2 linked regions of the Paraglaciecola psychrophila 170 genome follow. The main gene of each other region encodes a partner of the protein of the gene in region 2 in a complex. Links are inferred from orthologs where the notes say so. Each region holds a gene or a part of one and is shown on either strand. Other genes may lie near its edges.

What was found.
Region 1: the proteins of uvrD (region 2) and uvrB are in contact, whole or in part, in a crystal structure (PDB 7EGT), measured with the Thermus thermophilus proteins. The link is inferred for Paraglaciecola psychrophila 170 from one-to-one orthologs. Residues at the interface, in WP_096412145.1 of Thermus thermophilus: His654, Arg656, Phe657, Gln666, Asp668, Glu669, Lys680, Arg681, Leu682, Ser683, Lys685, Tyr686, Ala687; in WP_096411307.1 of Thermus thermophilus: Glu23, Leu25, Arg26, Asp27, Gly28, Glu29, Arg30, Phe31, Arg55, Glu326, Asp327, Phe328, Glu379, Ser382, Gln383, His398, Gly400, Arg401.

The regions. Positions count from the first base shown.
Region 1 is NC_020514.1:1,602,297-1,613,803, reverse strand. Bases 4,841-7,798 are described here. They hold uvrB (excinuclease ABC subunit UvrB), read right to left. Parts: upstream 7,346-7,798; coding sequence 5,336-7,345; downstream 4,841-5,335. Other genes in these bases: C427_RS06990 (MATE family efflux transporter), read right to left, coding at 7,351-7,798. In the rest of the region: asnB (asparagine synthase B), read left to right, coding at 1-939; C427_RS07020 (type 2 periplasmic-binding domain-containing protein), read right to left, coding at 1,009-1,785; C427_RS07015 (hypothetical protein), read right to left, coding at 1,883-2,299; 7-carboxy-7-deazaguanine synthase QueE, read right to left, coding at 2,345-3,019; 7-cyano-7-deazaguanine synthase QueC, read left to right, coding at 3,117-3,776; C427_RS07000 (LysR family transcriptional regulator), read right to left, coding at 3,894-4,814; more of C427_RS06990, read right to left, coding at 7,799-8,727; electron transport complex subunit RsxA, read left to right, coding at 10,081-10,662; electron transport complex subunit RsxB, read left to right, coding at 10,662-11,228; electron transport complex subunit RsxC, read left to right, coding at 11,238-11,507. UniProt on the Escherichia coli protein: The UvrABC repair system catalyzes the recognition and processing of DNA lesions. A damage recognition complex composed of 2 UvrA and 2 UvrB subunits scans DNA for abnormalities.
Region 2 is NC_020514.1:5,044,049-5,055,557, forward strand. The notes cover bases 6,670-9,629. They hold uvrD (DNA helicase II), read left to right. Parts: upstream 6,670-7,045; coding sequence 7,046-9,214; downstream 9,215-9,629. Other genes in these bases: cysE (serine O-acetyltransferase), read right to left, coding at 6,670-6,927; C427_RS22250 (GGDEF domain-containing response regulator), read left to right, coding at 9,276-9,629. Outside these bases: C427_RS22210 (phosphatase PAP2 family protein), read left to right, coding at 321-830; C427_RS26605 (lipoprotein), read left to right, coding at 1,370-1,528; lysA (diaminopimelate decarboxylase), read left to right, coding at 1,530-2,780; dapF (diaminopimelate epimerase), read left to right, coding at 2,947-3,777; C427_RS22225 (DUF484 family protein), read left to right, coding at 3,799-4,464; C427_RS22230 (tyrosine recombinase XerC), read left to right, coding at 4,473-5,366; C427_RS22235 (HAD-IA family hydrolase), read left to right, coding at 5,399-6,115; more of cysE, read right to left, coding at 6,148-6,669; more of C427_RS22250, read left to right, coding at 9,630-10,514; EamA family transporter RarD, read right to left, coding at 10,551-11,450. UniProt on the Escherichia coli protein: A helicase with DNA-dependent ATPase activity. Unwinds DNA duplexes with 3'-5' polarity. Translocates on single-stranded DNA with 3'-5' polarity. Initiates unwinding more efficiently from a nicked substrate than double-stranded DNA.

The sequences.
Region 1 (11,507 bases), 3.4 Mb from region 2 along the record:
TCTGCGGTAGCGGCTAAATACGTGGCTAAACGTGTTGAAGATGGTGACCAAACGGATGCTTGGTGGCCACGTTTACACTCTTTTGCTGTAGGTTTAGAAGGCGCCCCCGACCTGATTGCGGCACAAAAAGTCGCTAAGATGATTGGAACGGTGCATCACGAGGTGCACTTTACTGTGCAAGAAGGCATCGATGCCTTACGTGAGGTGATTTATCATATAGAAACCTATGACACCACCACCATTCGCGCTTCGACTCCTATGTACTTGCTGAGTCGTAAGATCAAAGCTATGGGCATTAAAATGGTGTTGTCGGGTGAAGGAGCGGATGAAATATTTGGTGGCTATCTGTATTTCCATAAAGCACCGAACGCTAAAGAATTTCATGAAGAAACCCTGCGCAAACTTAACCGTTTGCACATGTTTGATTGCGCCCGTGCCAATAAATCCACCTCGGCTTGGGGTGTTGAAGGACGTGTGCCTTTCTTAGACAAAGAGTTTATGGACGTAGCCATGCGCTTAAACCCACAAGACAAAATGTGTCTTGATGGAAAAATGGAAAAATGGGTATTGCGTAAAGCTTTCGATAATAACGAATATTTACCTGCTGAAATATTATGGCGTCAAAAAGAGCAGTTCAGTGATGGTGTCGGTTATTCATGGATTGATTCACTTAAAGAATATATTGAAACCCAAGTCACCGATCCGCAAATGGCTTCAGCAGAATTTCGCTTCCCAGTGAATACCCCTGATACTAAAGAAGGCTACTTTTACCGCAGTATTTTCGAAGGTTACTTTCCACAAGAAACGGCAGCTAAGTGTGTGCCTAGCGGCAAATCTATCGCTTGTAGTACAGTAGAAGCCTTAGAGTGGGATGCGAGCTTTAAAGCCAATGCTGACCCTTCTGGTCGTGCAATAAGCTCTGTTCACGGTAAGAGCTAGGTCATAATTAAGCTACACTAGCTACATCTACGAATCAGATAAAAACCAGAGTCAATCACTCTGGTTTTTTTATGGCTCGGTAGAAGTATGAATTTTGCCGTCAAACCATAATTCCTCTCTGTCTAAAGGCGTTTTTTCTGGTAAAAAGGTGTTTTCTAATGTGTAAAATGTTCTATTGCCAATCTCTGATTTTTCAATAGAAGCTTTATAATTCTCTTCAAATAACTCGTCATACGTTCCATTTTTGATGGCTTTTTCTAACCCTCGTTCAATCAGGTTCGCCAAAGGAACACTTTTCTTATTTACAAAAAAGTAGATTGCCGCGGGATAACGTATCCCAAGAGTAGGTTGAATCTGTATTTTATTCGCCACGTCGCTCATAGCCAGTTCCTCCCAAATTTCTATAATAGAGCGCGGGAAAAAATCCCCTTGTGCTCTACCAAGCATTTTCACAAGAGAGGTTTGGGTACGATCGGTGATCACGTCGAAACCATTGGATTGCAATATTTTGGTGTCTGGCCAATCTCGCCCCTGCAATGGCGAAAGTTTAACTAGATGATCGAACTGCTGAATATAGGTAAATCGTTCAGCCATGTCTTCTCGAATCAACAGTAAACGCCAACCAATCAACCCTTTAAATATGGGAATACGTATTGGCAGTAAATCTTTTTCACGCTGGACATTGGTCATACCCCAAACAATGTTTATTTCTCTATTGTCTTGAAGCCTGTCTAGGGCCTTGCCTTTTGACAGAAGATTGTCTGAGGGTTTAAGTTGATAATTAACGCCGGTTTGATCCAAAGCCAATGCCAACAGCTTGATTGGGTAATCGTCAATTGTTGACACCGTTTCAATCGAACGGGGAAAGGTTATTTGCCATGATGCACTCTGAGCATTAACACTAAAAAAGTAGGATAAACCCAGCTAGGATTTTATTCATAACTTACTCGGCAAGGGAAAAAATATCTATAAGTTTATTTTCGTCATCATCAATAACCGTCACAATTATTTCAAGTTGTTTGTCGGGCATCTTTTGCAAGGTGTATGACGAGGCACAGCTAAAACATAATCGATCTTGATCAACATAGAATTGCCAGCGCATTTTTGAGAAAAATAGTGAACCTGATAAGCGAATAGTTTGCTGCAATTTAGGTACAAATTTTTTAATCCCTGCTTGCTTAAGCTTTGTAAATATCCGACTTAAATTGTGCTCTAATTTTTTCTCGCTAGTGATGACTTTTTTACTTTTGTCACTCATGATAATAGTAGGTGGTAGATAAAAGCTGACCACCTGTTTAGGGTCAAAGGTATTTAATGCTGTAGCATAAATATCTAAAAAATATTCTGAATCAATCGGCATAATTGACGTACCCCTTAATCACGTATATTACGTGCATATAGATCGCTACTCGATCCCAATAAATTTGTGAGTTTGTAATGACAATCGCCAATTACGCGCTATGCAGGTTTTAATTGCAAGGTCAGTGGCACGTTTTTGTTGGCTAATCGGCTGTAAATAAATATTGGGTACCGCTTGGTCACCTAAAAGTGTCAGCACCTCGTCTAGCTCTTCAATATGTTTTTGCATTGCTATCGGATGCTTAATTTCATTTGCTCGGCGCATTGCACTTCGTAATACAAGCCTGCCTCCCGGCATATTGATTTTTGGTGAAACAGTGACCCAGGTGTCTGGATGCGCGATGATCTCATAAGTACCGCTGGTTTCAATTTGCACCGAATACCCTTTAGCTATTAAGCTACTAGTGATTTCAGTCAAATCATACAAACACGGCTCACCACCGGTGATCACGATATGTTTAGCCACGTAACCATGAAGATTAAAAAGGCCTAATAACTGTTCGGTAGTCTGTTCAAACCAACTATCAGACTCAGCCGTTTCTGCCATCACCGCATTGCTTGTGGTCTTTAACTCAGGCGACACTACCCAAGTATGTTTAGTATCGCACCATGGACATCCCACAGGGCACCCCTGCAGTCGCACAAAAATCGATGGCAACCCGGTATAACTCCCCTCTCCTTGCAAAGATTCAAACACTTCATTAATTTTATAGGTACTCAATCACTTTCCTTTAGTTTAACGCGTCCCTAGTGTGGGAATTTATCGTCAAATCACTTAAAATCGATATTAATGAATTGATTATAAAGAAGCAAAGCCCATGTCACAAAAGGTAGTGGTAATTTTTTCCGGAGGAATGGACTCTTTTACAGTCCTAAACCTAGCAGTCAAACAGGGCTTAGAGGTATTTGCCCTGTCTTTTAATTATGGGCAAAAACATAAAAAAGAACTCGATTATGCAGCTCGAGCCTGTCAAGAGTTAAGTGTGCACCACAAAATAGTCGATATTTCAGCTATCAATCAATTAATTGGAGGCTCATCACTGACATCAGATATTGAAGTAGCAGAAGGCCATTACGAAGAAGAAAGCATGAAAAGTACTGTGGTGCCAAATCGTAATATGATTTTGCTATCTATGGCAGTAGGTTATGCCGTTTCAATCGATGCCAACAAAGTCTACTTCGGTGCTCACTCAGGCGACCACGCTATCTACCCAGACTGCCGGCCTGAGTTTGTGCATAAAATGAATGACGTTTGCGCTATAGCTAACTATGAGGCAGTCGAAATTGTGACGCCTTATTTGGAGGTCAGCAAAACGGCAATTTTAACAGCAGGCTTAAAAATGGGCTTAGATTACAACCTCTCATGGACTTGTTACAACGGTCGTGAAAAAGCCTGTGGTAAATGTGGAGCCTGTCAGGAAAGATTAGAAGCGTTTACTGAAAATGGGGTGACTGATCCTTTGGAGTATGAAGGGTAAGGTAAAATGGTGGTTTGCTTTTTGTTGTACATAATAAAAAAGCAAATCCTTTAATCACCAATAAAAAAGCCGCATATATGCGGCTTTTTTATCAAAATTAGACCTCAGTTCTAAACGCTACTGATCAACCTGCTGGATAAAATAGCTAATTTCCTTAATTAAATGTCTTAACACAGGATTTAATCGGGTGTTTTTGCCATTCATCACAAATAATTCGTGACTAAATTCAAATAAACTTTTGCCTACTGGCACTAGTCCTAACCCTGCACCTTGGTTTGTGAGTATATAATCAGGTAATAGCCCTACGTATTCACCAGTCATGATCGCAGCTAAGCAAGCATCGTAGGAATCAGAAAAGGTTTGAATAGCCATACGTGTATCGTCAGCAATGTAATTGGCTGAGGACAAGCCGGAGATACCAATTGCTGGATAGTCTCCAATCTTAACGTTGTTAGGAAAACCATCACGATATTTTGCTAGAACATGGGAAGGTGCACAATAGAGTCTTCCTTTACATGAAACATCAACTGGGTGAAAAGTGACAGACTCAGGTTTGACCATATCATAAGTCGACAACACCAAATGACATTCACCAGACAATGCAACATGCTCGACCTCGTTATACAATCTGGTTTGAATATTCACGTGAATATCGTTAAATTTTTTCATAGTGCTTTTAACAGATTTACTCACCGCCAAGTGATATGAAAGGGGTAAACCCGCCATCATCACTAAGGTGACATGGCCTGAATAATCATCATGCAAACTTTTTAGGTTAAACACAAAGTTATCAAAAGAGTTGAAGATACGTTTGGTTTCCTGAAAAACCACTTCACCCTCTTTGGTCATTTGAAAACCACCACGACCACGATGACATAATACTAAATCTAAGCGTTCTTCGAGCTTTTTAATAGCCGCGCTAATATTCGGACGTTGCATCCTAAGCACCGGCTCAGCTGCAGTAAAGCCATTACATGAGGCAACAGCGTAAAATACACGCAATAATTTGATATCGGATTCTTGAAGACGATTTAACATTACAGCACCACTTTTAGGTATAGTTATTGATACTAAAGTACATAGTAGGAAAGCCTTAGCCGGATTACAATGGAAATTTAGCAGAACTGCTAAAACAAAGGTCTTAGCTATAGAAAAGTGAAAAATTTAACTTTTTCTAACTATTACGACCATCGAAAACCGACTTTGCGACTACCGACGTTGCGACAACCGACGTCGCGATAACCGAAGCTATAAACGCCAGCCTAAGGCTGGAGAAACATTTCCTTATTGGTGCCATGCGGTTACAATAATCTTTGAGTATAAATAACCTGAGCTCGGGATAAGCCATAATACCCAGTACCACTATTATCGCGCCTACCTTCGTTGGACTTGCTTACAATAGCGCGCTATTCCCTCACAATCTCCCCCTCGATAAACACAATAATAGCAGCACTAGATGTATTCAATGTCTTTGCGAACCAATTGGCAGCATCTAACATATCGTTTATATTGTAATGACTTATAGGGACGCGGCACGTCTTAACCAGAGTTCGGGTTAACTAGGAATTTTTCACTATTTGAGCACGATAGGCTTCAATGTCATCACGCAAATTCGCTGCTTTTTCAAATTCTAAATCTTTAGCCGCTTTAAACATGACTTTTTCCAGTTCACTAATTTTTTGCAAAAGTTGCGGTGTACTGAGCGTATTATATTTTTTGCTCGACTCAGCCACTAGCCTGAGCTTCACTTTACTGTCAGAACTGCCATCGCCCACGTCCATGATGTCGGTGATAGGTTTATTCATCTGGGTAGGAATAATGCCGTGCTTAAGATTGTAGGCACGTTGGATGTCCCGCCTTCTATCTGTTTCTTCAATCGCCCGTTGCATCGACCCCGTGATCCTATCAGCATATAAGATTGCCCGGCCATTTATGTGCCGAGCTGCCCTACCCATAGTTTGTATCAGTGATTTATCAGAACGTAAAAAGCCCTCTTTATCTGCATCAAGAATAGCCACTAACGACACTTCTGGCATATCAAGACCTTCACGAAGCAAGTTGATCCCAACTAACACGTCAAACTTACCAATACGTAAATCGCGTATAATTTCGATACGCTCTACTGTATCGATATCTGAGTGTAAATAACGGGCTTTTACACCATGCTCATCCAGATAATCACTTAAGTCTTCAGACATACGTTTGGTCAAGGTAGTAACGAGCACTCTTTCGTTCACTGCCACACACTTATGAATTTCAGAAAGTAAATCATCCACTTGTGTGCCTACTGGCCGTATCTCTATTTCAGGGTCAAGCAACCCCGTAGGACGAACCAGTTGCTCAACTATATCGTCTGGTGCAATAGCCAGTTCAAATTTACCCGGTGTGGCAGAAACATAAATTGTTTGCGGGCTTATTTGTTCAAACTCCTCAAACTTTAGAGGCCTATTATCTAATGCTGATGGCAATCTGAATCCATATTCCACTAAGGTTTCTTTTCGGGATCTGTCACCTTTATACATGGCACCAATTTGTGACACAGTAACGTGAGACTCATCGATAAACATTAAGCCATCAGCTGGGAAATAATCAATAAGAGTGGGCGGAGGATCACCTGGTGCACGTCCTGACAAATAGCGAGAGTAGTTTTCAATACCTGAGCAATAACCTAACTCCTGCATCATTTCCATATCAAATTGACAACGCTGGGACACTCGCTGCTCTTCTACTAATTTATTAACGGATTTAAGTTGCTCACGTCTTTCTTTGAGTTCAACTTTAATATGTTCAATCGCATCAATGATTTTTTCCCTGGGTGTGACGTAATGAGTTTTAGGGAAAACCGTGGCGCGCGTCACCCTTTTCTCAACAGCGCCTGTAAGTGGGTCAAATATGCTAATGCGTTCAACTTCTTCGTCGAATAATTCCACCCTGATACCATGACGTTCTGAGTCTGCAGGAAATATGTCAATCACATCACCGCGCACTCTAAAGGTCCCTCGGTCAAATGCGACATCATTGCGAGAATATTGAATTTCAACTAGGCGACGTAAAATATCACGCTGATTCATGATGTCGCCTTGACGAAAATGCACCAGCATCTTCATGTAAGACTCCGGATCGCCCAAACCATAGATAGCCGATACACTAGAAACAATAATAACGTCGCGTCTTTCCATCAGAGATTTGGTGGCTGATAAACGCATTTGTTCAATGTGTGCGTTTATCGATGCATCTTTCTCAATAAAAGTGTCACTTGAGGGCACATAGGCTTCAGGTTGATAATAATCGTAGTAAGAAACAAAATATTCCACTGCATTATTTGGGAAAAACTCTTTCATTTCTCCATAAAGCTGTGCTGCTAAGGTTTTATTGTGTGCCAGAATCAATGTCGGACGCTGCACCTTCTCTATCACATTTGCCATAGTAAATGTTTTACCAGAGCCTGTGACACCTAATAATATTTGTCGTGCAAGGCCATCTTCTAGGCCTTCTACTAACGCTTTAATCGCTCCGGGCTGGTCGCCGGCTGGCGAATAACTAGAGGATAATTCAAATGGTCTACTCATAAATCTTATTTACTCAATACACTTTGTTCAAATCGAGAGGCGAGAATGGTTTTACACCAAATATAAGCAATACAACCAACGGCAATGTTGGCGATTGCTCCCGCCCAAAAAAGTCCGGATAAATCAAACCAATAACTACCTATGTAAGAAAAAGGCACAAAAAACACAAATAAACGCATAAAATTTAATGATAGGGCTGACATCGGCATATGCATGGCATTAAAGGATGAATTAGTCAAAATAGTCACACCTTGCAATCCATATCCTAAGGGCACAATCATTAGAAACATTATTATGGTCGAGGCAACGTTTAACTCATCGGTGAATATATCGGCAATGACACCTGATAACAGGGCCAAAATAGCAAAAATAAACAGCTGCCATACAATTACAAATTTGACGCACAAACTATAGGCCTGCCCTACTCGCTCAAGCTTATTCGCTCCAAAATTTTGACTTATAAAGGGTGGCAATGACATGGATAAAGACAATACCACTATACTAGCAATAGATTCTAATCGGCCACCGACTCCCCATGCGGCAACGGCTTCTGGTCCATAACCTGCCACAATTGCTGTGACTATTCCGGCAGAAATGGGGGTCAACATGTTTGCACCCGCTGCAGGTACACCAATTTTTAAAATACCCCCAGTACTGCGTTTTAACTGTTGCCAATTAAGTAATTTAGGTTCAATCAATTTCCGCTTTACGACCAATATATATAAAATATAAAATAACCCCACTGCCCAAGCTATAAGGGTAGCGACAGCCGCACCTTGTATTCCAAGGGCAGGTACTGGGCCCCATCCGAATATAAGTATGGGATCAAGTATCACGTTGATAAGACCACCAAAGGCCATCACATAACTGGGTGTTTTGGTATCACCAGAAGCGCGCAACACACTGTTGCCGACCATGGGCATTGCCAAAAACACCCCGGCAGCGTACCACACCAGCATATACTCTTTAATAAAGACTAACTGCAGTGGGTCAGCCCCCATTAAGCGAAATATCGGTTCAATCGTGATCACGCCGATAACAGCTAAAATAATCGCTAATACCATAGTGAGCATCAATGCACCAGTTGCAGTCTCCTTAGCTTGGTGGCGTTGCCCTGCGCCAAGCAACTTAGCAATAATAGCCGAGGTACCAATACCCAAGCCAATATTTAGACTAATAACCGTAAAGGTAACTGGAAAAGTAAAGCTGATAGCAGCAAGTTGTTGCGTGCCTAACATACCGATAAAAAAAGTATCTACCAGCCCAAATGTCATGAGCACTACCATTCCTATTATCATAGGTAGAGTCATTTTACGTAGTGTTAGAGCAATATCTTGGTTCAGCAAATCTGGGGGTGACGATGTTTTAGTGCTTGAGGTCAATATTACTCTCTCTTAATTTAAGATAATGATGGGTAAGAAGGTTAACTAGCCCGGGATCACATGTCACATATTCAACCTTACACATTCGAAGATTCGTAGAGGTGTCTTCAGCACTGTCATAAAGATACATATAATACGCGATTTTTGTATGAATTTTATTATATTTACCGCCACTAATGTTACGGGATTGTTACAAATGTCAACATTTATCAGATGTATGCATTTGAATACACTTGAGTGTCTGTTTTTTGACGTTTTTACTTTTACGACACTGCCTCACTTGAAAATAAATAGATTGTTTTAAAAACCATCGATTAATATTTAAAAAATAATCTGGTTGTTTTAGCATAATTTTTAATTTCTCTTTAAAAACAACACACAAGCGAAATTCAATACAATTCAAACTGAAGTTTTTATTTTTTTATGAAACCAAAAAATATCGTATCCATATGTTTTTAAATGATTTTTTAAATTAATCTAATATTATCAACTTCAACTCTTGACATTTAATTGATAAGTATCATCGTACTTATTAGAATTTAATCCACAAGGTTATCCACAGGTTTCGTGGATAACTGCCTTGACCCTAGAATTGGCGTACATTGGCACCACTGTCTGCTTTTGTTTTAGTTAGTAATCACTAACCTTAGCATGGCGACCAAAGGTTACACTTTTATTAAACACTGGCAATACGTACAGTGTTCAACAAATCGTTAATAACAATTAGCTATAACGAAATGAAAAAACGGTCTTTGATTTAAAATTAAATTGGCAAACTTAAATCGCACAATTTTAAATCAATAAAAATGAGATTTTTTATTTCTGATGGTATTACGTACAGATTGCGCGAAAGTTTATAAATATATACATAAAACCTCACTTTGAGTGTTGACAGCGAGCGGTATGCTCATTATTATTCCGCCCCGTTGAAAAGCCACCTAGTTTGTAACTAAGTGAGGTTTACAACGTAAGTATAACGTTCCCCCTTAGCTCAGCTGGTTAGAGCGACGGACTGTTAATCCGCAGGTCCCCTGTTCGAGTCGGGGAGGGGGAGCCAACTTATACTTGTGATTAAATGTTTATGAAAAACAATATTTAATATGAAATTGAATTCCCCCTTAGCTCAGCTGGTTAGAGCGACGGACTGTTAATCCGCAGGTCCCCTGTTCGAGTCGGGGAGGGGGAGCCAATTCTTTATTCAGCCATTTCCTCATTCATTACTTTTAGTTATCTACCCTTATTTCAATAATAAACACCATATAGCAATAAACTTTTGAATATCAAGTTGTTAATGGTCACTTAAATACAGATAATAAGGACGCATTAATAACTCTTGGCTAATATTCATTTTACATGACCGAATTCTTATTACTATTAATTGGCACTGTGCTGGTAAACAACTTCGTGTTAGTTCAATTTCTAGGCTTGTGCCCATTTATGGGTGTATCAGGTAAGTTAGAAACAGCTATTGGCATGTCTATGGCCACTACTTTTGTACTAACATTGGCCTCTATCTCCAGCTATCTAGTCGAACACTATATATTACTACCTCTTGGTATCGGCTATTTGCGTACCCTGAGTTTTATTCTGGTGATAGCCGTAGTTGTGCAGTTCACTGAAATGGTCGTGCACAAAACTAGCCCTACTTTATACCGCCTGCTAGGTATCTTCTTACCACTCATCACCACCAACTGTGCCGTCTTAGGCGTTGCACTGTTGAATATCAACCAGGAACATAATTTTGTTGAATCGGTTATTTATGGCTTTGGTGCTGCAGTAGGTTTCTCTTTAGTACTCATATTATTTTCAGCGATGCGTGAACGTTTAGCTGTTGCTGACGTACCTAAACCTTTTAAAGGGGCTTCTATAGGTATGATTACTGCAGGTTTAATGTCTTTAGCTTTTATGGGCTTTACTGGATTGGTTAAGTTTTAATGTCACTAGGATTTGCTATTTTAACTGCCTTACTCGCCATAGGTCTGTTGGCTCTAGTTTTTGGGCTTGTGCTTGGATTTGCTGCGGTAAAATTTAAAGTTGAAAGCGACCCTTTAGTTGAACAAATAGATCAAATACTCCCACAAACCCAGTGTGGACAATGTGGGTACCCTGGTTGCAAACCTTATGCTCAAGCAATAGCTGATGGCGACGAGATAAATAAATGCCCGCCGGGTGGCGATGCCACCATAAAAAAACTGGCTAACCTTATGGGTGTAGAAGCGACATCTTTAGATGCCGCACATGGCTCAGAAGATATCAAAATGGTTGCTTATATTCGTGAAGACGAATGTATAGGCTGCACTAAATGCATTCAGGCATGTCCTGTAGATGCCATAATAGGTGCTGCCAAACAGATGCATACAGTGATAGTCGATGAGTGCACAGGCTGTGATTTATGTGTAGACCCCTGCCCTGTTGATTGCATCGATATGTTGCCTTTACAAAACAGTGCCTCATCTTGGCGCTGGAATATCGATGCCATTCCTATAAAACGAATAGGCTAATCAGGAATTATGCCAAATAACTTCGACGACATCATTGAAAAACTAGACAACCAAGAATTGTGGGACTTTCCTGGAGGCGTCTTTCCTGCTGAACGCAAATCACTGTCGAACCAAACTCCAATAGGCAGACTACCTATCCCTGAACGCCTATATGTGCCAGTTAAACAACATATAGGTATCGAAGGTCATTTAATTGTTGAAGTCGGTCAGAAGGTGCTCAAAGGACAAGCATTGACCAAAAGTATGAACCCTTTTGCCGTCCCAATTCATGCTTCCACA
Region 2 (11,509 bases):
TAAACCCTTGTCTTCAAAACATTTTATGGTGGTAATTTTCACCCCCATAAGAAACCCGACCGCCAAAACTCACAAACATGGGTTCAACCACGTCAACACTGTCGGCAAAGACATCACAAAGAGTAGAAGTATTGTAATCCATGTTTGTTCCTAATATAACTAAGTCAAGTATGAGTATACTGCTAGTACACAGCAAATCCAGCGTAAATAAAGTTTTAAGAGCGGTTTAACACTGTCATAAAGCCTTAGCAAAAGTGTCACCTATTTTTCACAGTTTCTAAATATTATGCTTGATGATAATCACAGTGCAGGTCTTATCAATGAAATCCTTAACACAACATGACGAAGCATTGTTTTATTGGGTGTTTAATCTTACAACAAATAGAGATTGCAGCTGGATAAAGTGGCTATCAAAAACTGGAGATGGTCAACTTTACCTCATTATTGGAGTGATGCTTTGGTGGTTGGAACCGCAACAAGGGCCATTATTTCTCTACTCTGGATTGTTAGCATACATGCTAGAAATCCCTATTTACCTATTGCTGAAGAATAGCTTAAAACGTGAGCGCCCATGTCATCATATAATTGAGCTTAATGCCCATATTGTGCCATCCGATAAATTTAGCCTACCTTCTGGGCATACTGCAGCTGCTTTTTTGATGGCATCTTTAATCGCCCATTTTTATCCTAGTCTAAGTGTTATTGCATATGTATGGGCAAGTTGCATCGGAGTAACCAGAGTGCTTTTAGGTGTGCACTATCCCAGTGATATTTTTGCAGGCGCACTATTGGGATTAGGTATTTCCACAATAAGTTTGTTGATACTTTAAAATCAAACAACTAATGAAAATTATCTTTGAATAAAATATAAGTAGCTACCACATTCGAATCAGACATATTAAAGTTCAAACTTACTATAATATTAAGCACCTGCACTTAACTGCATTGATGATATGAATACTTCATCTAGGATAGTTTTGGAAATATACATATCCAGAGTTTATCTTTATAAGATTTGCGCCAGCTTACTGATAAGCCTAAGGCTTATATATTAGCGGCTGCAGGCTAAAAAGTGACTTACCGCAAACCGAGTATTAATAAGTCAGGTATTAAAAGAGCAATGCTCAGCTATGAAACGCAACTCTATGTTGCAGATTAAAATGTAATACAACTATCAACTTCCCAGCGATATACTGAATATAACATCACGAAACTAAGTCTAAATTTAATCTTCCCCCAATTTTTTATCTTAGTTATTTCATATTGCATAAAATAAGCAATTCTAAGCCTAGCATCTCTTTGTTTTTACCCTCGGTAGTGACATGATTACAACTTATAAATTAACGGGTATGTTGTGATGGCAAACAGAATGAATTTGAAAACAATTGGCTTAGTTTCCTTGGCAGTAGTCATACTCACTGCCTGTGGCCAAAAACTTCCTTTATATTCGCCTAAAGAACCTGCCACAAACACCCCAACACCAGACTTAGAACCATCCACTGAGTCTGCCGAACAAGGAACAAATTGATATGGACTACTTTGCCTATAAAAATCAACAACTATTTGCTGAAGACGTAGCCCTTGAAACCGTAGCACACATTCACGGTACGCCTTGTTATGTATACTCAAAGGCCACAATTGAACGACATTGGCATGCATTTGATAGAGCAGCCGGTAGTCAGCCACACTTAATTTGTTATGCTGTGAAAGCTAATTCTAATTTGGCAGTGTTAAATGTGATGGCCAAATTGGGTTCTGGTTTTGATATTGTTTCTGGTGGGGAGCTAACACGTGTGCTCAAAGCTGGTGGTGATCCCAGCAAAGTAGTGTTTTCAGGGGTAGGTAAGACCCATGATGAGATTGCTTTTGCCTTAGAACATAATATTAAATGTTTTAACGTTGAATCACGCAGTGAACTGACCCGTATCAACGAAGTAGCTGAGAAAGCTGGTAAAAAAGCGCCCATATCGATTCGAGTTAACCCAGATGTTGATGCTAAAACTCACCCATACATTTCTACAGGCCTTAAAGACAACAAGTTTGGAGTTGAACGCCAACAAGCTGTTGAAATCTATAAATATGCGCATAGCCTGCCGTATTTAAATGTGATCGGCATTGATTGCCATATTGGTTCTCAGATAACGGAATTAACCCCTTTTGTAGATGCCCTAGATATATTGTTAGCCTTAATAGACGAGCTTGCTGAACACCAAATCCATATACATCATCTCGATGTAGGGGGTGGGCTAGGTGTAACTTATAATGATGAGAAGCCACCACACCCAGACCAATATACACAAGCTATCACTGAACGATTGAAGGGCCGAGAAGAGCTATTACTTATCTTTGAACCTGGCCGAGCAATCATGGCTAATGCTGGGATTTTGTTAACTAAGGTCGAGTTTCTAAAACAGGGGGCGGAGAAAAACTTTGCTATTGTTGATGCAGCGATGAACGATCTTATTCGCCCAGCGCTCTACTCAGCATGGCAAAATATCATTCCTTTAGATGCTGGACTTGAAAGAATCAAAGCTATTTATGATGTAGTAGGTCCTATTTGTGAAACCGGCGATTTTCTCGGTAAAGACCGAGAGCTAGCTATCGAACCAAATGATTACCTTGCAGTTCGCAGTGCGGGTGCATACGGTTTTGCTATGGCGTCAAACTACAATAGTCGATGCAAGGCCGCAGAAGTATTAATTGATGGCGATAAGATGCATCTAGTCAGAGAGCGTGAAAAAATATCACAATTATTTGAAAGTGAGCACATACCAACATAACTATTGGTTTATGGGTTTAAATATTTATTTAATAAATATTGCGATTATTTAGCCTGTATCAAGCTAAAGACATAGTCAGTCTTTCGCTGAAATGATATAACTATTTAATAATATAAAACACGTATGTTCTAAAGCGTGTTGACAAAAGTTTAGCTAAGTAGTCGCAATGCAAATCCAGTTTTCAAAGATGCATGGTCTGGGAAATGATTTTGTTGTTATTGATAATGTAACGCAAAACGTATTTTTTTCTAAAGAGAAAATTCAACAACTTTCGGACAGAAATTTTGGTATCGGGTTCGATCAACTTTTAATGGTTGAGCCACCTTATGATCCCGACCAAGATTTTCATTACAGAATATTTAACGCCGATGGTTCTGAAGTCTCTCAGTGTGGAAATGGCGCACGCTGTTTTGCTCGCTTCGTAAAAATGAAAGGCCTAACTAACCGTAATAAAATTGTAGTCAGTACCAAAGCGGGTCGTATGGTTCTCTATCTTGAGAAAGATGGGCAAGTAACAGTAAATATGGGGGTACCCGAGTTTGAGCCAAGTTTGGTGCCGATAAAAGCACAAAAGCGTGAAAAAACTTACATCATAAGAGCACAGGAGCACACTTTTTTTTGTGGTGCTGTTTCTATGGGTAATCCCCATTGTGTGTTGCTGGTAGATGATGTGGAAACAGCAGATGTGGAGACAATGGGCCCCTTGCTTGAAAAACATGAACGTTTTAGTGAAGGTGCAAACGTTGGCTTTATGCAAATTATCAATCATAGCCACATCAAACTACGCGTTTTTGAAAGAGGTGCTGGTGAAACATTAGCTTGTGGCAGCGGAGCATGTGCTGCAGTAGCTGTAGGGCAGTTACAAAACAGATTAAGTAAAGATGTAAGAGTTGATTTGCGTGGTGGTAGTTTAAAAATACGTTGGCAAGGTGGTGATAATGTATTAAAAATGACCGGCGCCGCTGAGCATGTTTTTGATGGATATATAAACTTATGAGCAAAGAGTCGCAAAAATAAAATGGATACAACGACTGCATATGAATCTGACAATCTACTTGATGCTGAACAAGTAGCCGCTTACTTACTTGAAAACCCTGAGTTTTTCACCCAATTTCCGCAGATTATTGAAAAAATCAGTATTCCCCATTCACACAAAGGCAGTGTATCTTTGGTGGAATTGCAAAGTGAACAGCTACGCAAAAAAGTCAGAAGCTTGAGTCATAAGCTGAATCAATTAATTTCCATTGCCAAACAGAACGAAGCCATTTATCGAGTCTATGCCGACTTAAATTTGCGTATCCTAAAGTGTACTAACCTTGATGATCTAAAATTTGTTTTGGAAGAGGTGATTCAAGAAAACCTGCAGTTAGCATCCGTCACCTTAAAGCCTTTCAAAGGTGCTCATGCGTTGCCTGAGATCCAGCGACGCTTATTTATCGAAAAACGCTTTAAAAGACATAAACTTTTCTTTGGACGTTTAAGTGAGCATGAACGCAAGTTATTGTTTGCTGATCAAGAAGCTAACTCAGTGGCTTTATTACTGATTGGGGATTTGGGTGAACTTGGAATTTTAGCAATAGGTAGTAAAGATCCAGGTCATTTTAATCCAGATATGGATACCTTACTGATCACCCAACTACAGCAATTTTTGGGTATCTTGTTACCTAAAATGCTGACCTATTAATTAATAAAATGTTGAGGCCAAGCCTACATACTTGGTTAGAAAAATATCTTGCGTATTTAAGGTACGAAAAAAATCTAGCGAGTAACTCGATAGAAAATTATCAGCGGCAGCTTATCGCAGCTTTCAGTAAACTCGATATTGAATGTTGGTCAACATTCAATACATCAGATATCCGTAGGATTCTGAACGATGCACGTAAAAGCAGCCTAAGCTCGCGTTCTATCGCTTTACGCTTATCTTCTATCAGAGGATTTTGCGCTTATCTAGTTCAACAAGGCCAATTAACACAAAACCCTGCATCTTCAATTCAAGCTCCTAAGCAGGCCAAACCCTTACCCAAACAATTAAATGTTGATGAGATGCATCAATTATTGGATATCAAGGAAGATGGCCTTCTAGCTTTGCGAGATAAGGCGATGATGGAACTTATGTATAGTTGTGGCTTACGTTTATCAGAATTGGCTAATCTCAATATAAAAAGTATTCAACCTGACAGACAGCTAAGAGTTATAGGTAAAGGTAATAAAGAACGTTTGTTACCTATTGGAAGAGTTGCTTTAGAAGCATTAAGTGTGTGGCTTAAGATAAGACCAGAACTAGCATCCAGTGAAGAGCCTGCCTTATTCGTCAGTATGTTAAAAAATAGGATCGGCACTAGGCAAATAGCGAAACGTATGAAATTGTGGGCGACTCGGCAAAATCTAGAACAATCTGTTAATCCACATAAACTTCGACACAGTTTTGCCACTCATGTTCTGGAATCAAGCTCAGATTTGAGGGGGGTGCAAGAGCTACTGGGGCATGCTAATTTATCTACAACCCAGGTATATACGCACCTGAACTTTCAGCATCTCGCCCACGTATACGATGGTGCCCACCCTAGAGCCAAAAAGTCTAAATAATTAGAATACTCAAAAAGAATAGATAGTCCTAAATGATTTATTATAAAAAACTTAAACCAATTCAAGCAATTACATTCGACCTGGATGACACTTTATATGAAAACACAAGTGTCATCATCAACGCAGAGCGTTCTTTACTTGAATTTATGCATAACCAATATCCTGCGACTAAACATGTGGCCAAAAATCTTTGGCGCGCACGACAAAAGATACATCTTCTAGCTAACCCATTATTAAAAAATGATATGGGTGAATTGCGTCGATTATCTCTTGAGTCTGGTTTTATGGAGTTGGGTTTATCCGGTAGCGAGCTAAAGACAGCTACCACAGAGTGCTTCGAACATTTCTATTTTCAAAGAAGCAATTTCACTATAAACAGAAGCATTCATTCTTTATTAGAAACACTATCGAATAACTTACCATTAATAGCCCTGACTAATGGCAACGTTAACCTTAAACAGATTGGACTTGAAAAGTATTTTAGCGCCTACTTTAAAGCTAGTTTGGAATTGCCAATGAAGCCACACAAAGCCATGTTTGATGCAGCACAAGCACACCTAAAGATCCCACACGAAAACATATTACATGTAGGTGATAATTTGCCAAAAGACATATATGGTGCACTTAGAGCGGGGTATCAAACAGCTTGGTATGCTGAGGATAGAAGTATGCAGATGCGCAGTGAAAAAGCACAGCTTTTACCTCATGTTCAACTGAGTAATTTAACCCAGTTGTTAGCATTTATCTAAAATATATCCGTCATTTTAAAAGTGATAAACGTTTAATCTTCTAAAATATTTTGTCGCATAGTTTCGCAAGGCTTCTGACAACTAGGCTTACCAACAATTTTAGCCGGGATACCGGCCACTGTGACATGCGGTGGCACATCATCTAACACCACACTTCCAGCGCCTACTTTGGCCCCCTCACCTATAACGATATTACCTAAAATTTTAGCACCTGCACCTATCATGACTCCTTCGCGAATTTTTGGATGGCGATCACCGGCTTCATTTCCAGTACCGCCAAGCGTGACAGATTGCATAATAGACACATTATTATTAATCACCGCGGTTTCACCCACCACAATGCCAGTGGCATGATCGAACATCACGCCTTGACCAATTTTTGCCGCAGGGTGAATATCCACCGAAAAAACTTCTGAGTTTCGACTTTGTATAAACAAGGCTAGATCCTTTCTACCCGCTATCCAGAGTTGATGCGCTAACCTGTACACTTGAATCGCTTGAAATCCCTTAAAGTTAAGTAATACGGTAAGAAATGAGTGCACCGCAGGATCGCGCTTAAACACAGCTTGAATATCACAAATTGCAGCGTCAACTATCTCAGGATGTATTAAGTAACTTTGTTCAAACATTTCTCTGACAGATAAAGCATTCATCACATCATCAGCTAGTTTGTTGGACAAAATAAAACTTAACGCTGTTTCGAAGTTACGATGAGCCAAAATACACGTGTGCACATAGCTTGCCAGCAAAGGCTCATTATTAACAAGCTGCTTTGCTTCGTCTTTTAACTGTTGCCAGAATTCAATACTCATATTTTCTCTGCTATATAATTTAAGCAATTACTCTTATATATAAGGTTGAGTTTAGTGTATTTAAATACAGTGTTGCTGATATACTGGAAATATATTTTTCTAATATATTTTGTGTGTAATGGATGTATCTCGACTTCTTGACCAGTTAAACGACAAACAACGTGATGCAGTGGCCGCTCCTGCATCTGACATGCTTATCTTAGCGGGTGCAGGCAGCGGGAAAACGCGAGTTTTGGTGCATCGTATTGCATGGTTAATGGAAGTTGAGGGCATTGCCCCATACGGTATTTTAGCAGTAACGTTTACCAATAAAGCCGCCAAAGAAATGCGCGGTCGCATAGAGCAGTTGCAAGGCAGCGCTCTGAATAGCATGTGGATTGGTACCTTTCATGGCATCGCGCATCGTCTGCTACGGGCTCATCACGCAGATGTTGGACTACCTCAAAACTTCACTATTTTAGACTCAGATGATCAATATCGATTGGTTAGACGCGTACTTAAAAGTCTTAACCTAGACGAAAAACACTGGGCTCCCAAACACGTACAGTGGTATATCAACGGCAATAAAGACGAAGGGTTACGTCCTCAGCATATCGAAACCCATGGTGATGCCACGCAACAAAAAATGCGTGAAATTTATCAGACTTACCAACAGACATGCGATCGAGCCGGGTTAGTCGATTTTGCTGAATTGTTACTCAGAGCCCACGAGCTGTGGTTAAACAATCCTTCAGTATTAGAACACTACCAAAAACGCTTTAGAACGATTCTGGTGGACGAATTTCAAGATACCAATAACATTCAATATGCTTGGTTGCGGATACTTGCCGCCCCCAGTAACAATATGATTATTGTTGGTGATGATGATCAATCAATATATGGTTGGCGTGGCGCAAATGTAGAAAACATCCAACATTTTTTACGAGACTTTAAAGGTGCGAAAACTATACGACTGGAACAAAATTATCGCTCTACTGGGAATATATTAAAAGCGGCCAATGCTGTAATTGATAATAACCAAGGCCGATTAGGCAAAAAATTATGGACCGAAGATAGCCCGGGAGAACTCATTTCTTTGTATGCTGGGTTTAATGAGTTAGATGAAGCTCGTTTTAACATTGCACGCATAAAAGAATGGCGAGACAACGGTAATGCCTTATCTGATTGTGCGATTTTATATCGCAATAATGCACAGTCACGCGTTTTAGAGGAAGCATTGTTGCAAGAGTCTATCGCCTACCGGATATATGGTGGCTTACGATTCTTTGAACGTCAGGAAATTCGGGATGCACTTGGTTATTTACGCTTAATTAATCAGACGATTGATGACGCTGCCTTTGAACGAATCGTGAACACACCCACTCGTGGCCTTGGTGATAAAACCCTATCACAAATTCGCGAGCTTGCTCGCGAGTCAGAACTATCCATGTGGGATGCCAGTTCCAGAATACTGGCTGAAAACCGCTTAACTGGCCGTGCATCTAATGCCCTTAGCTCCTTCACAAAATTAATTACGCAACTCACTCAAGATGCTGCAGCACTTCCTTTAGAGCAACATGCAGACTACGTGATTAAACATTCCGGTTTATTTGCCATGTACAAAGCAGAAAAAGGCGAAAAAGCTCAAGCTAGGATTGAAAACTTAGAAGAACTGGTCACCGCCTGTAAACAATTTGTGGTGCCAGAAGAAGCGGACAACATGACACCTATGTCTGCTTTTTTAGCGCATGCGTCTCTAGAGGCAGGAGATAACCAAGCAGATAAACATCAAGACGCTGTGCAAATGATGACTATTCACACTGCAAAAGGACTTGAGTTTCCACTAGTTTTTATGGCTGGTGTTGAAGAAGGCATGTTCCCAAGTCAGATGAGTAACGAAGAGCCTGGTAAAATTGAAGAAGAACGCCGCCTTTGTTATGTAGGCATGACACGGGCAATGCAAAAGTTATATATTACTTACGCCGAAAACAGAAGAGTATATGGACAGGACAAGTATCACACCCCGTCGCGTTTCATCAAAGAGATCCCTACCGATTGTATCGAAGAAGTGCGTTTGCGGACCACCATATCTCGACCGGTTCAAAATAGATTTACTCCAGTTACGGGTCATACCGCTTTCGAATCAACAGGCTTTCAACTAGGGGAGAGAGTGTCCCATCCTAAATTTTCCGAAGGCACTGTATTGAATTATGAGGGCAGTGGCGAACATGCAAGAGTACAGATTAACTTCGATGAGTTTGGGAGTAAATGGCTGGTCATGTCATTTGCAAAATTAACAAAAGTTTAATTTTCCAAAGCCAGAAAAGAATTAATCTGCTAAATTAAATTTTTCTACTACATTTTAACCCATGCAACGCAAAGTATTAATAGTCGAAGACAGCAAAACCAGTATGAACCTGATGCGAAGTCTTATAGCCAAGGCTCAGTTGCAGCCTATTTGCACCACTAGTTTAGTAGAAGCCAAACATGTTTTTTCTAGTTCCGCACCTGAAGAATACCTCTGTGCTGTGGTCGATTTTAATTTACCTGACGCGCCAAATGGTGAAGCGATAGACTTTGCTATTGAATCTTTTTTACCCACTATAGTAATAACTGGCAGCCTAGATGAGTCAACCAGAACTACTATTCTTAATAAACGTGTGGTGGATTACATTCCTAAAGAAAACGCACAGGTCTATGAATACCTGACGCGTTTGCTGAGTCGATTGGATAAGAATAAGAAAGTAGGGGTATTAGTAGTTGATGATTCTAGGGTCAGCAGACAATCTATGACCGCTCTACTTAGAAGACATAATTTCATTACCTTTGAAGCGGCAAGTGCTGAACAAGGCATGGAATCTTTGCGCAGCCATTCAAATATTAGGCTGGCTATTATAGATGAGAATATTCCAGTTATGTCCGGTATCCAGATGATTTCTGAACTGCGTAAAACCTATTCCAAAGAAGACCTTGGCATTATTGGTATATCATCAGATACCACCAGTGGCTTATCTGCCAGATTTATTAAAAGTGGCGCAACTGATTATTTGTATAAACCCTATTGCCACGAAGAATTTTTCTGTCGTATTATGCAAAACGTTGAACGCTTAGAAAATATTGCAACTATTAGGCGTGTATCTAACTCTGATTATTTAACAGGTTTACCTAACAGGCGGCACTTTTTTACGCGAGTCGCTGCAAATCTAAAAGTCACTCCTAAATCACAAAGTCTAGCGATTATCGATATCGACCATTTCAAAAAAGTGAATGACACTTATGGACATGATTGCGGTGATTACACATTGAAAGAACTGGCTAAGTTAGTTGCTGAATATTTTACAGATTACACTGCTGCACGATTTGGGGGGGAAGAGTTTTGTGTGTATTTTTCGAATACCGCACCCGAAAAAGTATTACAAATAATGGAAGGTTTCCGAAAGGCAATTGCGAATAAAGTGCTGACTTTTGAAAAACAAAGCCTATCTTGCACTGTTAGCATAGGCCTCACCCACAAAAGCAGGGGCGGTATAAACGCCATGATACGTTTAGCCGACCAGCATCTGTATATCGCAAAAAATAATGGAAGAAATCAATTAGTTGATGATTAAGCTGTTCTTTGCAACCGATCGTACCTAACCCTAAATTTAGTTTTGAATAATCCGTCTAGACTTTCGGTAGACTCGTAATGAATCGTAAACATAAATCAATAATCCTGACCACACACATACAAAAGTAATCATCCTTGTTGTATCTAACGGTTCCTGATAGATCATGACTGCTAGCAAGAACATTATACTTGGACCTATGTATTGGAAAAAACCTAATGTGGTATAACGGATACGCCTAGCTGCAGCAGTAAAACACAATAATGGAGCGGTAGTCACCACACCTGCCAATAACAACGTTATATTTAAGTTAAGACTATTTAGTGACATGTTTCCGCTTGTTGTATCCATGAAAATCCAATACAACAAAGCAAAGGGCAACATAATACAACTTTCAATCAATAAGCCGGGCATAGAGTCCACAGTCACTTTTTTGCGTAATAAACCATAAATACTGAAGCTAGTTGCTAAAACTAGGGCGATCCATGGAAGCTGACCATATGAAAACACTAGAAAAGCGACGCCTGCTAATGCTACAAAAACAGCCATTAACTGCAACCTAGTTAAGCTTTCTTGCAAAAAGAAACGCGCTAGTAACACATTGAACAATGGATTAATAAAATAACCCAAGCTAGCATCGAGCATTTTATCGTTATTCACAGCCCAGATAAAGATTAGCCAATTTACCGCTAACAATAATCCACTGATTGATAAGGTTACGATGATTTTTGGATCGCGGATGGCTTTAAACACTTGGCTAAACTTTTTTCGAACAGCCAACAGTAAACATAGCACCACCACAGACCACACTATTCGGTGCATAACAATTTCAAGCGCAGGGACACTCGTTAATAACTTAAAATACATGGGTGCGATACCCCACATTGTATAAGCGGCTAGTGCAAAAATAACACCTGCTTTTACTGATTTATCGTTCAACTATTTGACCTAGCTTTGACAGAGCTTCATATGGCGGGGAGTGTGCTGTAAGCATTTCA